4 regions of the Exiguobacterium sp. U13-1 genome follow, and region 1 is predicted to be linked to each of the others. Evidence: riboswitches for the same ligand, from Rfam matches in the RefSeq annotation. Region 1 holds a riboswitch; each other region holds the start of a gene.
What was found. Region 1 has a riboswitch for thiamine pyrophosphate ahead of tenA (thiaminase II). Riboswitches for the same ligand answer to the same signal wherever they lie in the genome.
Positions count from the first base shown of each region.

Region 2: linked by a shared signal. The riboswitch ahead of ESP131_RS10765 (ECF transporter S component) and the one ahead of tenA (thiaminase II) in region 1 are both predicted to bind thiamine pyrophosphate.
Region 3: linked by a shared signal. The riboswitch ahead of thiD (bifunctional hydroxymethylpyrimidine kinase/phosphomethylpyrimidine kinase) and the one ahead of tenA (thiaminase II) in region 1 are both predicted to bind thiamine pyrophosphate.
Region 4: linked by a shared signal. The riboswitch ahead of thiT (energy-coupled thiamine transporter ThiT) and the one ahead of tenA (thiaminase II) in region 1 are both predicted to bind thiamine pyrophosphate.

Region 1 is NZ_CP015731.1:1,440,066-1,444,281, reverse strand. It holds gene ESP131_RS07325 (glycoside hydrolase family 3 protein) at 1-793, shown strand, start outside; gene ESP131_RS16630 (hypothetical protein) at 823-1,119, opposite strand; gene tenA (thiaminase II) at 1,171-1,866, opposite strand; TPP riboswitch at 1,941-2,047, opposite strand; gene ESP131_RS07315 (DUF1002 domain-containing protein) at 2,241-3,122, shown strand; gene abc-f (ribosomal protection-like ABC-F family protein) at 3,395-4,216, shown strand, end outside.
Region 2 is NZ_CP015731.1:2,072,892-2,077,107, reverse strand. It holds gene ESP131_RS10770 (ABC transporter ATP-binding protein) at 1-1,119, opposite strand, end outside; gene ESP131_RS10765 (ECF transporter S component) at 1,116-1,688, opposite strand; TPP riboswitch at 1,788-1,887, opposite strand; gene ESP131_RS10760 (50S ribosomal protein L25/general stress protein Ctc) at 1,983-2,666, opposite strand; gene ESP131_RS10755 (GNAT family N-acetyltransferase) at 2,959-4,216, opposite strand, start outside.
Region 3 is NZ_CP015731.1:1,034,249-1,038,464, reverse strand. It holds gene ESP131_RS05300 (ArsR/SmtB family transcription factor) at 1-32, opposite strand, end outside; gene ESP131_RS05295 (hypothetical protein) at 88-531, opposite strand; gene thiE (thiamine phosphate synthase) at 543-1,181, opposite strand; gene thiM (hydroxyethylthiazole kinase) at 1,171-1,938, opposite strand; gene thiD (bifunctional hydroxymethylpyrimidine kinase/phosphomethylpyrimidine kinase) at 1,919-2,722, opposite strand; TPP riboswitch at 2,838-2,948, opposite strand; gene ESP131_RS05275 (murein hydrolase activator EnvC family protein) at 3,012-4,216, opposite strand, start outside.
Region 4 is NZ_CP015731.1:2,470,532-2,474,747, reverse strand. It holds gene rsgA (ribosome small subunit-dependent GTPase A) at 1-876, shown strand, start outside; gene rpe (ribulose-phosphate 3-epimerase) at 879-1,535, shown strand; TPP riboswitch at 1,558-1,667, shown strand; gene thiT (energy-coupled thiamine transporter ThiT) at 1,729-2,289, shown strand; gene ESP131_RS12945 (thiamine diphosphokinase) at 2,291-2,893, shown strand; gene ESP131_RS12940 (amino acid permease) at 2,948-4,216, opposite strand, start outside.

The sequences.
Region 1 (4,216 bases):
AGAGGAACGGATCGATCAGTCGGTTGAACGGATTCTGACGCTAAAGGCAGAACGCGGAATTTGGAACGGTACGACTGACACGACATCCCTAGCTGAAAAAATCGCGCAGGCGAACCAAATCGTCGGTAGTCCAGAGCATAAAGCAAAAGAACGTGCGATGACGGAAGCCGCCGTCACACTCGTGAAAAATGATCAGCGGACGTTACCATTCAAACCAAAAAAGAATGCTAACGTCCTTGTGATTGCCCCTGCGGCGGATCAAACGGACAGTATGAAAAAGACGATTACTTCCCTACCGAAGAATCGGAACTGGCATGTGACGACAGCGAATTACTCGGCTGCTACGCTACCACTTGAACAAAATCCAACCCTTCGAGCGCAACTCGATGTAGCGGACTATATCATTGTCGGCTCAAACGTCAATACGAGTGCTAAACTACTGCCTACCGCACTAGAACAAGCGATTCCGGCTTCGATCTTCCGCTATGCGAAACAAACAGACACACCATCCGTCCTACTCAGTCTCCGTAATCCATATGATGTCGCCGTTCAACCGGATGCACCGGCACACGTCCTCGTCTATGGTTTTAAAGGGGATCCGAACGGTCCAGACTCTGAAGCAGGCAATCTAAAATCAGCGGGACCGAACCTTCCGGCAGGTATCCGAGCGATCTTCGGAACGTTCAAACCGCAAGGCACTTTACCCGTTGATGTACCGGTCTTTCAGAACGGTATCTTTACCGATCAACTGCATCTTAAATTCGGTGACGGCTTTAAAAACTGGAAGAAATGATGACACGATACAAAAAAGACCGAAGCTCCTTAAAGGATGCCTCGGTCTTTTAATGATTGATACGGATATTCAGCTTCTTCTTTCGCACGCTGGTAGACGCGGTATAACCAATAAGTCAGTAGTGCATAGACGACGATGACAAGAACAGCAGAAATATAGCTTCCCATGCTATACGCTACCTTAAAGTTACGCGTCGAAGCGGATATACCCGACAACACGATTAGTATCGGAATGATATATCCAATAAATCTTACTTTGATTTTACCAAGCATTCGTTGTACAGCATATGCCGCACTGATCAAAAGTGCGATCACTATGATTTCCATTCCAATCCCTACTTTCACTAGATGGTATTCCTAATTCTACCATTTAGCGATTCAAGAAGATACCGTCCGTGCTGGAATCGTTTCGTAAACCGACGTGAACGTCTCTTCCGTCCATCCCATGTGCCAGAAAAGTAACTCATAGTAACAACTCGTCACGAAATGACGTTTCATCCGCTCGCGTTCCGTCGGACTCGCTTGCTCCGCCAGCGCATCAAGCCGTGCAATCTGTTCAAGGACGACCTTTTCAAACCATTCCGAGCTATACGTGTCGATCCATTGCTGATAGATTTTTTCTTCCGGAGTATACGTCAGTAATTGTTGCCCGACTTCGTAATACAACCAGTAACATGGCAAAATGGCAGCAATCGTCTCACCAAGCGTTCCTTCACTCGCATGATGCATGTGCGAGACGTACGCATATGCTGTCGGTGCCGGTTCGAATGCTTCAAGGTCTGCTTCCGTAATACCGAGCGGCTCAAAAAATGATTGATGTAAGCTCAACTCTGCCTCGTAAGTCGAAGTCGCATGCTCGGCAAGTGTTGCGATCGTTGCAAATTCGTCCGCTTTTGACGCTGCTCTCGCCTGTATCTTCGCAAAGTGTTTTAAGTAGTAGGCATCTTGCATGACGTAATGCCGAAATTTCGAGAGCGGTAACGTCCCCTCTCCGATTCCTTGAACGAATGGGTGCGTAAAACTACTATCCCAATACGCTTGCGCCGCTTGTTTGATTTCTTGTGTGAATGTCATGATCTCATCCTCCTCGTTTGGTATGAAACGAAAAAAACACCACCCCGAAACACACGGGCATGGCGCAAGAAGAACAAGACTTGACGCCACTTCCCTCCGTAAGTACGAACTTAATCAGGTTCAAAGGGTCCGAACGTCTTCGTTCGTCTCAGTCAGCCTACTGACTCCCCTAGTGGTCATTATTCGATTCCCATCCACTATAGCATGCTGAAAACGGAAGTCAAGTTGTCCTTTTTTCGCTATACTATGGAGTGTCAGAAGACGGATACCGTCTCCATCTGCAGACCGATTCCGAACAGACATCGTTACCGTACACTAAATTTAGTACCTGATACTATAATTCATTCTGTTACTTACAATTGGAGGATTTCATTATGCATACACCAACAAAAATCATGGCATCAGCCGTTATCGCTTCTGCTTTATTACTCCCAACAGCCGCATCCGCCGAACAAGTCGTCGATCAGACGATCGTCACACTCGGGGAGTCGCTCGGCGCAAAAGATAAAGCATGGGTGCTTTCACGTCTCAATGCACCGGAAGGGATCACACCGATCATCGCAACTTCTGCTGACGAGGAAAAATATCTCGGGAAAAACATCCCACAGTCGCAAAAAGGCGGCAACATGTATTCGTCGGCTAAAATCGAACTGACGGAAAAAGGAGATGGACTCTCCGTCTCAACGGAGAACATCACGTGGGTGACGAAGGATATGTATCTCAACGCTCTCGTCACGGCTGGGATCAAAGATGCCGATATTACGATTACTTCCCCTTACAAGGTCACCGGGACATCGGCACTGACAGGAATCATGAAGGCGTACGATCAAACTTCTGCCGAGACCGGAATTAAGTTAAGTGACGAACGCAAGGATCTAGCACAGCAAGAATTATCGGTCACATCAGACGTCGGGAAAACCGTCGGAACGGATAAGGTCGCTGACTTGATGAATGAGATCAAGGCTGAGATCGCCAATCAAAAACCAGAAACCAAAGTCGAGATCGAAAATTTGATCGTCCAAGTCATTCAAAACAACAATATCCAGTTGTCTGACACACAAATGGACCGGCTGACGAATCTGTTCAATCAAATGGAGCAAGCGAACATCAACTGGGGACAAATCGAGAGTGGATTGAAAAATGCGGGGCAAGACATCCACGCGTTCGCAACATCAGAAGAGACGAAAGGATTCTTCGCTAAACTATTCGATGGGTTAAGTGACTTCTTCAGTTCGATCGCTGGCGTGTTCAAATAATTCAGACTTCCGTAACTGAAAAAATAGTAGTAGACTAGATGTATCTGAAACGAAAGGTGGTGTGAAAAGATGGACTTTGCCGCGTGCAAACACTGGTTAATGGAACAATTGTATCTGTTGCGCGCGATTTTTCATGGAATGGCGTTCTAAGGCACCCGTCTGTCCTTTTTTAGAACTTCATGAATGAAAAATACAGCAAAGCGCATCTTTCACACGTTAGGGAGAGTGCTATTTGCGCTCTCCTTTTTTGATGCGCGCGAAAGGAACAATTGATGATGATTTGCGACATTCAACACCTGACTAAACAATTCGGAGGCGAGACGATCTTAGCGGACGTTTCCCTCTTCTTAAACGAACACGACCGCGTCGGTCTGATTGGACGAAACGGGAGTGGCAAAACGACATTACTCCGCTTGCTTGCTCGCCTCGAGCAACCGGACGGTGGTGTCATCTATCAAAAAAGCGGTTTGACGATCGGCTACTTGGAACAACTTCCTGTTTATAGTGAGACGATGACCGGACTCGACGTCCTTTGGACAGCGTTTGCAGACATTCTCGCGATTCGTTCTCGAATGCAACAGTTGGAGCAGATGATGGCGACAGCACCAGATGATCTCGATGCACTACTCGTGCGATATGCGGAAGCGACGAATGCGTTCGAACAAAAGGATGGCTACCTGCTCGACTCGAAGATTGAGCGCATGGTGAACGGATTACACTTACGTCCGTTACTCACGCGTCCTTTCCACCAGTTGAGCGGTGGTGAACAGACGAAGATTTGTCTCGGTCGCATGTTACTCATGGAACCAAATCTGCTCATTCTTGACGAACCGACGAATCATCTCGATTTAGCTGCCGTGGAATGGCTTGAGCAGTTCTTGCGGGACTACACAGGGACCATCCTGCTCGTCTCTCACGACCGGGTCTTCTTAGACGCCGTCGTCACTTCGATCGTTGAGCTCGAAGATGGTGAACTGACAGCCTATATAGGGAACTACAGCGCGTTCGTCGTCGAGAGAGAACGCCGTCTGCTCGAGCAGTTCCATGCGTATCAAGAGCAACAGAAAAAAATCAAAAAAATGAAGGAAGCGATT
Region 2 (4,216 bases), 630 kb from region 1:
GAGCAACGTCGTGCGCTCATCACTCGTCGCTGCCCGGTGACTCCAGTCGATTTCCGCTTCGACTGTCAGCTTGAGAAACTGCAAATCCGGTTGTTGAAAGACATAGCCGACGTGCTCATAAAAGCGTCGCCGGGAGTAACGATGAGCCGGACGTTCCTGGAATCGATATGTTCCACGATGGGGAAGCAATCGACCGAGTGTTGCAAGTAACGTACTTTTTCCGGAGCCGTTTGCCCCGAGCAACATCACCCATTCTCCTGTCTCTAAGGAAAACGTCGCATCGGTCAGCGGGTAAGGTGCTTTCGTCGATAATGCAGCGATGTGTAACAAGGGAATGCCTGCTGTAGCGACTGGAGGAAGCACGTGAAGTCGCGCTGCTTGTGGTCCATCTATGGGTAACGTCTCTAACGTGTACGGATACAAGGAAGGGACAGCGATGCCTTTCGATTGAAGCTCTGTATAAGCCTGCGGGAACAAATCCTGCGGATGCGCCGTCGCAGTAATCGATCCGTCCTCAAGTAAGACGATCTGGTCGATGTACGGTAAACAGACATCGAGTTGGTGCTCGATCAAGACGATCGTTAAATCGTGTTCTTTCTGAATCCGAAAGATCAGCGCCATCAGCTCGTGTTGTCCGATTGGATCAATCTGGGCTGTTGGTTCATCGAGTAATAAGATCGTCGGCTCGAGCGCTAGGACCACGGCGAGCGCGAGGCGCTGTTTCATCCCCCCGGATAGACTCGCGATCGGTGTCGAGAAGGGGAGAGGGAGACCGACGAGTGCGAGTAAGCGTTCAATTCGTTCCTCCATCTCCGCACTTGGAATCGACCGGTTTTCTAAACTAAAAGCGATTTCGCGTCCGATCGTTTCCATGCAGAACTGTTCTTCTGGATTTTGAAATAAGACTCCGACCGAACCGGACCGGGTAACGGTACCAGTCTGTTCGACTTCAATCGTCTCCGGTGTCAGTCCGGCTAGGGCATGAAGCAGTGTCGTCTTGCCACTCCCACTGCGTCCAAGCAAAAGGGTCGTTCCTTGTTCGATCGTCAGCGATACATGATCGAGCACCGATTTCATCTGACCCGGATAGCGGATGCTGAGGTCGTCGACAGTAATCATGCGACTTCCCGTTTCGCACGTCCGGCCGCAAACCCGTTCAAGACACCGGTCGCAACAAGGCGACGGACGAGAATCGCTGCAAGCAAGCCGCCGAGTAATGCACCACTAATCAATTGTAAACCTGTTGTCGCAAGCAACGTCGTCGTCGTGTAGTAACCGAATCCGTTCGCGATCAGACTGTAGACAATGCTACCAATCGCGGCTCCAACACCCGATAACATCAATGTCCAGGTGTCATAACGGCGATAACGCGTCATCGCAAAGACGAGTTCCGCACCAAGTCCTTGGCAGACCCCGATCAGTAGAGCCGATAAGCCAAAGTGACTACCCGTGAACAGCTCGACGGCTGCCGCGACGATTTCCGCGATGAGGGCAGCACCTGGTTTTTGAATGATTGCTGCGACGAGCGGGCTTGCGATGATCCAGATCCCAAACATCCAGTTGGCACCGACTGGCCCGAAGATTGCAGACATCGGTAACCAGAGTGTTGACCAACCGAGATAGATGACCCCGCAAGCGACGGCGAGCATCATCATGACCATGATTTCTTTCATTTTCCAGTGTTGCATCGTGTTCGTCCTCCTTAGAATGGGGGAGACGCCAAAAAGACCGCCCTCCGTAAAAAAGAGAGCGGTCCTCAGAAAAACTGCGCGCAGCAGGAGTCATTGGATGTGATCGCTCCACTTTCCTACGCTAGTATGAACTAGATCAGGTTCGAAGGGTCCGAAGTGAATCGTCTCAGCCAAATGGGCTCCCCTAGTGGATATGGTAATAGATGATACGCTGTTCACTTTAGGCAATCTTCTGTCTATTGTCAAGACACAAAAAAACGATACGCCACGAAGGGCGTATCGATAAACGACTTATTTGTTATCTTCGTTCTCTTCTTTTGCTTCTTCTGAAGACTCTTCCGTAGCTTCCGCTTCGTTGTCTTCGCCAGCTTCCGCTTGTGCTTGTGCTTCAGCTTCTGCTTCTTCGATTTCCTCAAGCTCTTGTTCAAGCGTTGATTCGACGACAGCTGCGACTTGAATGTCGCCTTCTGTGACGATACGGAAATCTTTTTGTTCCGGAAGATCAGCAACAGAGATCGAATCGCCGATTTCGAGATTCGTGACGTCGACTTCGACATTCTCTGGTAATTTATCTGGTGTCGCTGCGACTGTTACTTTAAAGAGTGTCTGTGACAGGAATCCGCCGACTTTAGCGCCAGCTGCCTCGCCGACGAGTACGACGTCTGCTTCTACTTCTGTCTCTTCATCCATTTTAACGGCGATGAATTCAACGTGATCGACGGTTGGTGTGAAGACATCCATATCACGACGGTTGATCAAGACGTTAATATTTTTACCATCGAGTTTAAGTGAAATCAAGACGTTCTCACCGTTTTCTCGAACGATTTTAAGCAATTCTTTTTCTTCGAATGCGATTGGTGTACTTTCCACTTTGTAACCATACACGACACCAAGAGCTTTTCCTTCATGACGTAATTGTTTACGGAGTGAGCGTGGACGTACCTCGCGTTTTTCGACTGTTAATTTAACTGACATGTTCATTTCCCCCTTGAATTTGGTATAGCCCTCAAAAGGTAATGAATGTAGGAGCAGGACAAGTCCTGAACAATATGAAACATGCTAAGACAATCGGTTCCAGACTCGCATTGAGCCTGACGCTTTCGTGACTTTGCATTTCTCTCCCAGGTCATTACGCTGATATTGAGAAACATGTGTGAATAAGTCACCGGTTTGATGCGGTGCTAGTGAGTTTATACCCCTATTTTTTAAATCCTTAAACCTCTAATTTTTATTTTTTAAAGTCGAAAGACCTCCAAACCGCTTGAAGTCAAGGGTTGAGAGGTCTTTCATTTTTTTCATTTTTTATGGTGATGCGTTGGTTTTCACGAACCAATACACGGACGAGACGTTCAACGTGCCGCATCGTCGTCTGTCCCATCGTTGAAATTTGGAGCCATTGATTACGGACGAGATAGTCGCTTTCATACTGGACGTGATAGCCCTGAATCCGAAGAGCGTCTCCTAAAGCGGTTGCCGACGGATGAACGATCGTCAGAATTCCCGGCGCTTGCGCTTTTTGAGTCGCAAGAAGGTTGAAACCAGTAGCGCGAACGGCTTGTTCGAGATAGGTCATCTTGATGGCTGCTTGATCGAGATCAATGGCATCCAGCGCTGCCTGACAAGCCAGCAACAGATTTGAGGAACCGGAAAAAGCAACCCCTTCCGCATATAGACCGAGATCCAGATAACGTGGAATCCGGGAGGAAGGCAATACGCTGGACGTATGCCCGATGAACGCAAGACCCGGTAACCCACCAATCGCCTTTCCGGAGACGGTCGTGACGAATCTGCAGCCAGCGTATGAGAAACGTCCGGTCCCGACGGCGCTGATCGCATCGACGATGAGTGCGGTTCGTTGATCTAATAGCGCTTTTACCGCATCGAGATCGTAGAGAACGCCCGTAGACGTCTCACAATGCGTCAACCAAATCCAGTCGTACTCCGTTTGATGCAGTTGGCTTGCGAGTTGTTCTAAGTCGATCGGGTGACCGGACGGAAGCAGGTGGATATCAAATGACTTTCCTGCTCGTGCCGCGTGATCGATCAAGCGTTGACCGAACTCGCCACCGTTTAGGATCAATCCATGTCCACTGAGTTGTTGTGCGACGATATCGTTCGCGAGCGTACCACTGCCGACAGCCATCGAGACATGTGGCAAATCCAGCAACTGACACATTCGGTCCCGTAAATCTTGATCGAGCTGACGCATCGATGCCGTCCGATGTGGACGCGGTGCTTGTTGCGCCGCTTGACGGACCGTCGGAGCGACTTCGACCGGACCGGCTAGGAAATGCAGGGGACGTAAGACATCCGCGATGACGGACCGTTCGTATGTTGCGCGAGACAACAACATCGGTACGAACTGGGCATCGCCACTACCAAGCGTTGCTGCGATTGGTGTGAAGCCGAACCGCGCATATAGTTTAGCTTCCCGTGTCGTACCACTGATATAGACATGATCAATCGTCTCCCGTTCCAAGTAGACCATCAAAAAGCGCATCAATTGCATGAACGTACGACTATTG
Region 3 (4,216 bases), 410 kb from region 1:
ATCGCAATCGTTTCACAACGGGGAATGTCCATGTCTGTCACCTCGTTTCTACCTATATTGCACCACGAGAAACGGGACATTGCAAGTTCAGCGCATTCGTCTGCGAATGAGCCAAAACACGAACCATCCTCCTACGTAATCTCCGATATCCCAGACAATTCGATTTTGGTCGACAGCGCGTACGCCGATATCAATGATTTTCGTGCTTTCTAATCGGTTCGTATAACGTTGACGAAGTCGCGTCGGAATCGGTAGACGAAGAAGTGCCCGGTAATAAATATCTAAATGAGTATGACCCCAAATTTCCGTCGCAATCGAGCTCGTTTTAATATACAACGGACGTTTGTAGCGTCTTTCATACTTTTCTTTCAATAAAAGGGCCATTTCATAGGAAACACGATTAGGACGCGGAAATAAGACTTTTCCTAGATGGTAGATCCCCTGATTATCGACTCGAATGATTTGTGGTTCTAACCGATATCGAATCCAATAGCCGCGAAAACGGATCGTCTGCCATTTCAATACAATCACCTCTGAACGGATTATACCCTGTTCTGAAGTGATTGATGCCATTCTCGCACAGCATCTGTCATTTGCTGCGCAGCGAGTTGTCGATCTTCTTTAGCGAAAATCTCTGAGATGACGGCATACCCTTCCAGCGGGATGGGCAGAGAGGAGACATTCGTTGCTGTGATTCCACCAATACCGATTAGAGGTAATCGTACGGCTTCCCGAATCGCCTGAAGCATCGTATGCGACATGGAATCAGCGTCCGCTTTGGATGACGTCGCAAATAGAGAACCCACCCCTAAATAAGAGGCTCCGTCTCGTTCTGCTTCAATCGCTTGTGCAACGGTTGCTACTGATACGCCAATCACAGCATCTGGTAAAAGGCGACGTGCTGCGGTTAAAGGAATGTCTTCTTGTCCGATATGCAAACCAGCTCCGGTGAGTAACGCGATATCAATCCGATCATTGATGATCAAAGGAACATCATAGCGATCCGTGAGTGTTTTCAACCGAACTGCCTGATCAAAGAATTCCTTTCCTTGCGCTGTTTTTTCCCGTAATTGCACGATTGTTGCACCACCTAAAATGGCTTCCTCAACGACCGTATCGATCGCGACTCCAGGATGGTACCGACGATCCGTCACTGCATAGATGGAGTAATCAATTGACACGTTCTGTCACCTCCACCAGGTCTTGCTCCGTCATAAGGCTGATGGTATTGAACAACTCTCGTTTAAAATCACCAAGACCTTGTGCGGAGGCTGCTTGTTCCCCTGCTTTTCCCATGACAAATGTCCCGTGGACAGCCGCCTCAAATGCCGTATATCCTGCACCGAGGAAGCTCGCAATCAAGGAGGCCGTCATACAGCCCGTACCCGTGATGTCTCCTAGACGCGGTGTTCCTACATGTAATTCCATTTCGCGCGTTCCATCCGTAATGTAGTCGTTCGGACCTGTCACGACGAGGACAGATTTGTGTTTGCGAGCGAATACGTGAATACTTTCTCGATCCATAATTGCATCTCCCGCAGCATCGACTCCCTTAGTTCGTCCGTCTTCCCCAAGTAACGTCTTGATTTCAGAAGCATTTCCTTTAATGACCGTACACCCGAGATCAATGAGTTCTTTGGAAAAAGCAGTACGTAATGTCGTTGCTCCTGCTCCTACGGGATCAAGAACGATTGGGACATTCAAACGTCCCGCTTCACGGACTGCGAGTCGTTGAGCTGCTTGCATGTCTGCATCGATCGTACCAATGTTTAAGACAAGAGCTTGCGCGAGTCTAACCATCTCTTCTACTTCACGAATGTCTTCTGCCATGACGGGGGATGCTCCAACAGCGAGTGTGACGTTTGCGCAGTCGTTGATCGTAACCGTGTTCGTCAGATGGTGAATGAGTGGTTTGTGTTCAAGAATGGTCGTAAACATGTGTATCCCTCCAAAGTGAATGAAAATGATGTGTCGGTCCAATACCTTGTCCGAGAGCAAATCCATGACGAATTGCCTCCGTGACATAGTTTTTCGCCTGTCGTACACTATCTTGTAAATCTTCTCCAAGCGCCATCCGCGCTGCAATCGCTGCGGATAAGGTACAACCAGTACCATGAGTATGTTGATTGTCTAATCGTTCCGATGTGAAGTGGTGTTCCACTTCCCCATCAAACAACAAATCCGTCGCAGCTCCTGAGAGATGTCCACCTTTTAGCAATACTGCACCTGTCTGTGTAGCCAATTGATGCATCGCCAGTCGCATTTCCTCTAGATTGGTGACCGATCGTCCTGTTAAACGCTCTGCTTCCGGTAAATTCGGTGTGACGAGAGTCGCAAGTGGTAAAAGTTCTGAAATCAATGCTTGTTCAGCTTCCGTCCGCAATAGGGCATGACCGCCTTTAGCGACCATGACGGGATCTAATATAATAGGGACTGTTTGTTTACGGAGATGTGTAGCAATGACACGAATCGTCTGCGCATTCGAGACCATTCCGATTTTGATCGCATCGACACGAATGTCTGAAAAAATCGACGTTAACTGGGCATCTACGATTTCTGGGGATAACTCTTCCACCGCTTGAACTCCCAACGTATTTTGCGCTGTGACGGCTGTCAGTACGCTCATTCCATAAACGCCTAAAGCCGAAAATGTTTTTAAATCTGCTTGAATCCCAGCTCCACCACCGGAGTCGGATCCCGCAATCGTCAGTACATGTTTCATGTTCTTTTCACCTTCCCATCGAGCAATGTAAGGGAGTCGTGACCAACAAAAAAAGCGCCGACCGCTGTAAAAAAGCAGTCGACGCTATACGAAAGCGTTATACACGCATTCCGGTATCCGTTCGGCTCAACTTTCCTACGCTGGTATTATCCAGTTCAGGTAATAGGGTCGAAAACAGATTGGTTTTCCTCTCAGCCGGATTCCTCCAGCTCCCCTAGTTGCTCAAGTATTCGTTTCGCCTTAACTGTAGCATAGAGAAGAAAAAAAAACGAGCCGAAGCCCGTTTTGATTACAGATATGCCAATGGATTGACTGCATTTAGAGGAGAAGAAGCACTGTATTGATAGCCTCCGACATGTAGTTCGAAATGTAAGTGTGGTCCTGTTGAATTTCCTGTACTACCAAGTGTCCCGACTTGCTGACCTTGAGAGAGCGTTTGCCCTGCACGAACCGATAATGAACTCATATGTGCGTAGACGGTCGTGTACACTTGTCCATCTAGGAAGTGAGAGATCATGACATGATTGCCGTAAGGTCCACCACCTGAGGCTGTGATGACCGTTCCAGCTGCTGCCGCGACGATTGGAGACCCGACCGAACCACTGAAATCAACACCGTTGTGGAACGTGTAACCATTCGCACCGCTTGCTGGTCCGAATCCTTGTGATACTCCACCAGAAGACGGTCGAACGAATTTTCCTCCACTCGAAACAACGGGCGGGGCAACGGAACCAGTTGATTCCGAACTCTTACCTGTTTGTTTTGCTGCTTTAGCATTCGCTTTAGCGGCTTTTTCAGCTGCTGCTTTCTCCGCTGCTGCGTTTTCAGCCGCTGCTTTAGCGGCTGCCTTTGCTGCCGCAATTGCACGTTCTTGCGCTTCGAGAGTCGCTTGAAGTTCTTTTGCGTCTAACAGTTCTGTCGTGAACTTCGTCTTCCCTTTTCGTAATTTCTTCAGCGTAGCACTACGTTCTTTCATTTGAAGCTTTAACGCTTTCTTTTGTTCAATCAATACTTTCTTTTCCTGCATTTGCTCCGCTTTTTTCTCAACGAGCGCTTGTTTTGCTTCTGCTAATTTTTGTTGCGTAGCGATGTAATCCGAAATCATTTTATCGTCTTGCTCAGCGATTTTTTTCCCCGCCATGACACGGCTAAATAAATCACCTAAATCTTTCGATCCGAAAATGACTTCTTCCCATTTAATCGAGTTTCCATCGTTTTCTTGGAAAACACGCAAACGATCACCGAGTAGTTCTTCCTGTTTCTGTAACATTTCTTCGTAACGGACGATGTCTGCCTTTAACTCATCGATTCGAACGTTCAACTGTTCAATTTGTTTATTTTTTTCGGAGACTTGGAAAATCTTTTCATTGATTGCTGCGTCAATTTGATTGATTTGACGTTGCTCTTTTGAGATTTTGGCTTCTTGTTTTTTGATTGCTTTTTCAAGTTTACGTTGTTCAGCGGCATTTTCAGCCTTTTTTTCTTTAATTGTCG
Region 4 (4,216 bases), 1.0 Mb from region 1:
GAAGGAACGATCATACGTCTGCAGGGTGGCTTTTATGATGTCATGACACCAGAAGGAGAGGTCCGTTCACGGGCAAGAGGGAATTTCCGAAAACGCGGCATCAGTCCAGTCGTCGGAGACGAGGTCGTTCTTCATATCGAAAGTGAGACAGGATATATTCTCGAAGTGAAGGAGCGGGACAACTTTTTAGTACGCCCTCCAGTCGCGAATATCGACCAGGCATTGCTCGTCGTCTCGGCGGCAGAACCTGATTTTTCAGCGCACTTGCTCGACCGATTTCTCGTTTTGATCGAAGCGAAGGAAATTCAACCCGTCATCCTATTGACGAAGATGGATTTGCTGGACGATGTCAAAGGACCGGCTGTCCGAGAGGCGATTGCCGCTTACCGGAAGATTGGGTATACGGTCATCGAGACATCAAGTGAGACGTTGGCAGGTATTGAGCAAGTCCGTCCGTTACTTGCTGGAAAAACAAGCGTTCTCGCCGGACAATCCGGTGTCGGGAAAAGTTCATTGCTCAATGCACTGGAGCCCTCTCTTGATTTAGAAACAAGTGCCATCTCGAAATCACTCGGACGCGGACGTCATACGACTCGCCACGTCACATTGATGCCGCTTGCCGAAGGATTGATTGCCGATACGCCAGGTTTCTCGAACCTCGATTTTCCGTATGATATGGAAATCGAGGATGTACGGTGGAGTTTCCCTGAATTCGTGGCTGTACAAGATGATTGCAAATACCGAGGTTGCTTGCATTTGAATGAACCCGGTTGTGCCGTCAAGGAAGCCGTCGAAGCCCAAGAAATCATGTCCTCTCGTTATGAGAACTATGGTATGTTTATAGACGAAATCAAGAATCGAGCCCGGAGGTATTAAAGATGATTAAAATTGCACCATCTATTTTATCAGCAGATTTTGCGAATCTCGAACGCGATGTTAAAGCAGTCGAAGCAGCAGGCGCGGACTATATCCATTTTGATGTCATGGACGGTCAGTTCGTACCGAACATCTCATTTGGATTACCTGTGCTTAGCAGCTTACGTCAAAAGACGGATATGATTCTCGATGTCCATTTGATGATCGACCAGCCAGAACGTTTCGTCGAGGATTTCGTCAAAGCAGGGGCGGACATCGTGACGTTCCACGTCGAAGCGACGAATCATGTCCATCGTGTCTTGCAACAAATCAAAGCAGCGGGCGCAAAGGCAGGGGTCGTCTTGAATCCCCATACGCCATTATCAACGATTGAACACGTCCTTGAGGATGTCGATATGGTTTTATTGATGACGGTCAATCCGGGCTTCGGTGGACAAGCCTTTATCGAGCGTGTCATGCCGAAACTTGCAGCACTCGCGCAAATGAAAGCAGATCGTGGTCTGACATTTGAAATCGAGATTGACGGTGGCGTCAATCCGGAAACGGCAAAGCTTTGCATCGATAACGGTGCGAACGTTCTCGTCGCAGGATCAGCAATCTACAATGCACCAGATTATGCGGAAGCGATCACTAGCATTCGTCAAGGGGCTGCCGTATAATAAGAACGAGAAAACGAAATATGATGACCGCAAGGGGTGTCGCTTGAAAAGCGGCTGAGAGGAGTCTTTTAGACTTTAACCCTTCGAACCTGTTCCGTTCAAACGGACGTAGGGATGTGGCGCACGCAGGCAGTACGGCGTTCGTCGTACTGCCTTTTTGCGTCCTCTCGTACAATGAAGGAGGAAAAACAGCATGAAACGGTTACAAATGATGATGGAAATTGCCATCTTCGCCAGTCTCGGAGTCGTCTTTGATTTACTGATTCCATTCAAAATGCCACAAGGAGGCTCAATCAGCTTAGCGATGCTACCGATCTTCGTCATGGCATTTCGCCACGGTGTCGTCGGAGGGGTCGTCACGGGAGCGCTTGTCGGTACGATTCAATTGATGTTCGCTCCACAAGTTTTGACGATCGTTCAACCGATGCTTGACTATACGATTGCGTATGGTGTCGTCGGATTAAGTGGTCTGTTCGCGCGTCAAGTCAGACTAGCCGCGCGCAATGGACAAAAGAAAAGCTTGATGGCGTTCGTTCTCCTTGCGACGTTATTAGGCGCAGGACTCCGTTATATCTGTCATGTCATCAGTGGAATCGTCTTTTTTGCCGAGTATGCAAAAGGTCCAGTCGTGGAGTACTCTTTTGTCTATAACGCAACGTATATGGTTCCTTCGTACATCTTATGTGGAATCGTAGCAGGAATTCTATTTACGACTGCGCCACGCTTACTCCGTTATTCGGCACGAGGCGTCTGAGATGCGGGCGATTCTCGTCTGTGCCGGTCCGCGAGAAGAAGCGCCGGATTTACGGACGTTTTGTCAGCCAGGTGACTTTATCGTCGGTGTCGACGGTGGTGTTCAGACGATTGAATCGTTTGGGCTGACATGCGACCTGACGATTGGTGATTTTGATTCGCTTGGTTATGTACCAGAAGGGGCAATCGTTCATCCGGCCGAGAAAGATGAAACGGATCTCGAACTGGCACTTCGTACAGTCTCAGAGAAGAAACAGTTTGAGGATACCTTCATTATCGGGGCGACAGGTGGGCGGCTCGACATGACCGTCCAAAATGTCTATTTGTTGAAGCGATACCCAGAGGCACGACTCGTGACGAAACGAGAAGAGGTACGATACTTGGCTGAGGGAACGTATGCAGTCGAAGCAGGGAGCTATCATTATCTTTCGTTCATTCCACTCGTACCATCGACTTTAAGCTTATCCGGAGTCAAATATCCACTTGATGCACATCCAGTACCGGTCGGAGGTTCCTTGACCGTCAGTAATGAATGGTGTGCGTCAGAAGCGAAGGTAGAGCTCCATCAAGGAGAACTATTGATGATGCGGACGCTTAAGGAATAGCACAATCATAGGAAAGAGGCCGTGGATGACTCCGCGGCCTCTTTTTAGATGAAATTATTCTTCGAGTTGAGAAGGGGCGACACGGATGTCGCTTTGAGCGGATAGATGTTTTCCTTTGACGAAGAGATGATAACTTCCCCACATGACAAGGAAGAAAGGAACACCGATGTATAGAGCGATTCGTTGATCCGCTTGAAACGCAAGACTGACGAGGACGACGACGTTAAGTGTCAACGAAATCAGTGGTAACACCGGATAGAGTGGTGTCTTGAATTTCAGTTCGGATACATCGTGTCCGTTTCGGACGAACTGACGACGAAATGCAAGCTGAGAAGCAGAGATTGAAATCCAGCCGACTTGAGCCCCGAGTCCGGCTAAGGACAAGAGCCAAATGAAGACGGTATCTTCTGCGAAAAATGCGGTCAGAAGCGATAACATCGCGAACATCATCGTAAAGAGCAACGCCCGCATCGGCACACCATGTGCATTGACGTAAGATAATTTCTTTGAAATCATCCCTTCTTGCGCCATTGCCCATAACATCCGAGTCGCCGCATATAATCCGGAGTTTCCGACGGACAATAGTGCCGTCAAGACGACGATGTTCATCAAATCAGCAGCGTACGGAATACCGATCGCATCAAAGACCATGATGAACGGACTGCTGACTCCGCCAGCTGTTTCATACGGAATTAATGCACCAACGATCGTAATCGATAAGACGAAGAAGATGAACGTCCGCCAGACTGTATTGCGGATGGCTTTTGGAATCGATTTTTCTGGCGTGTCGGACTCCCCAGCCGCAACACCGATCAATTCCGTTCCTTGGAAGGCGAAGTTGACAGCAATCATCGTCGTCAAGACGCCAAGAATCCCGTTTGGAAACCAACCGCTTGCCGTAAAGTTCGCGAATAACGAGGTTGGACGATCTGCTTCCATCGGTAACCAGCCGAACCAAGCAGCGCCACCTAGAATGATGAAGAAAAGGATCGCGAGGACCTTCAAACTCGAGAACCAGAATTCGGCTTCACCGAATGCTTTGGCTGAGACGGCATTCAGACCGAACAGTAAGACCGTAAAGACGGTACACCAGACGACGACGGGTACATTCGGAAACCAGCGGTCCATCAAACTGCCAGCTGCCGTGATTTCGAGTGCGACCGTCACGGCCCAGCCGAGCCAATAAATCCAACCGACGGCAAAGCCAATTCCTGGTCCAATGAAGCGGGTCGTATAGGTCTGGAAGGACCCCGAGACCGGCATATAGACCGCTAATTCCCCTAGACATAACATCGTCAGATACATGATGGTCCCACCCACGAT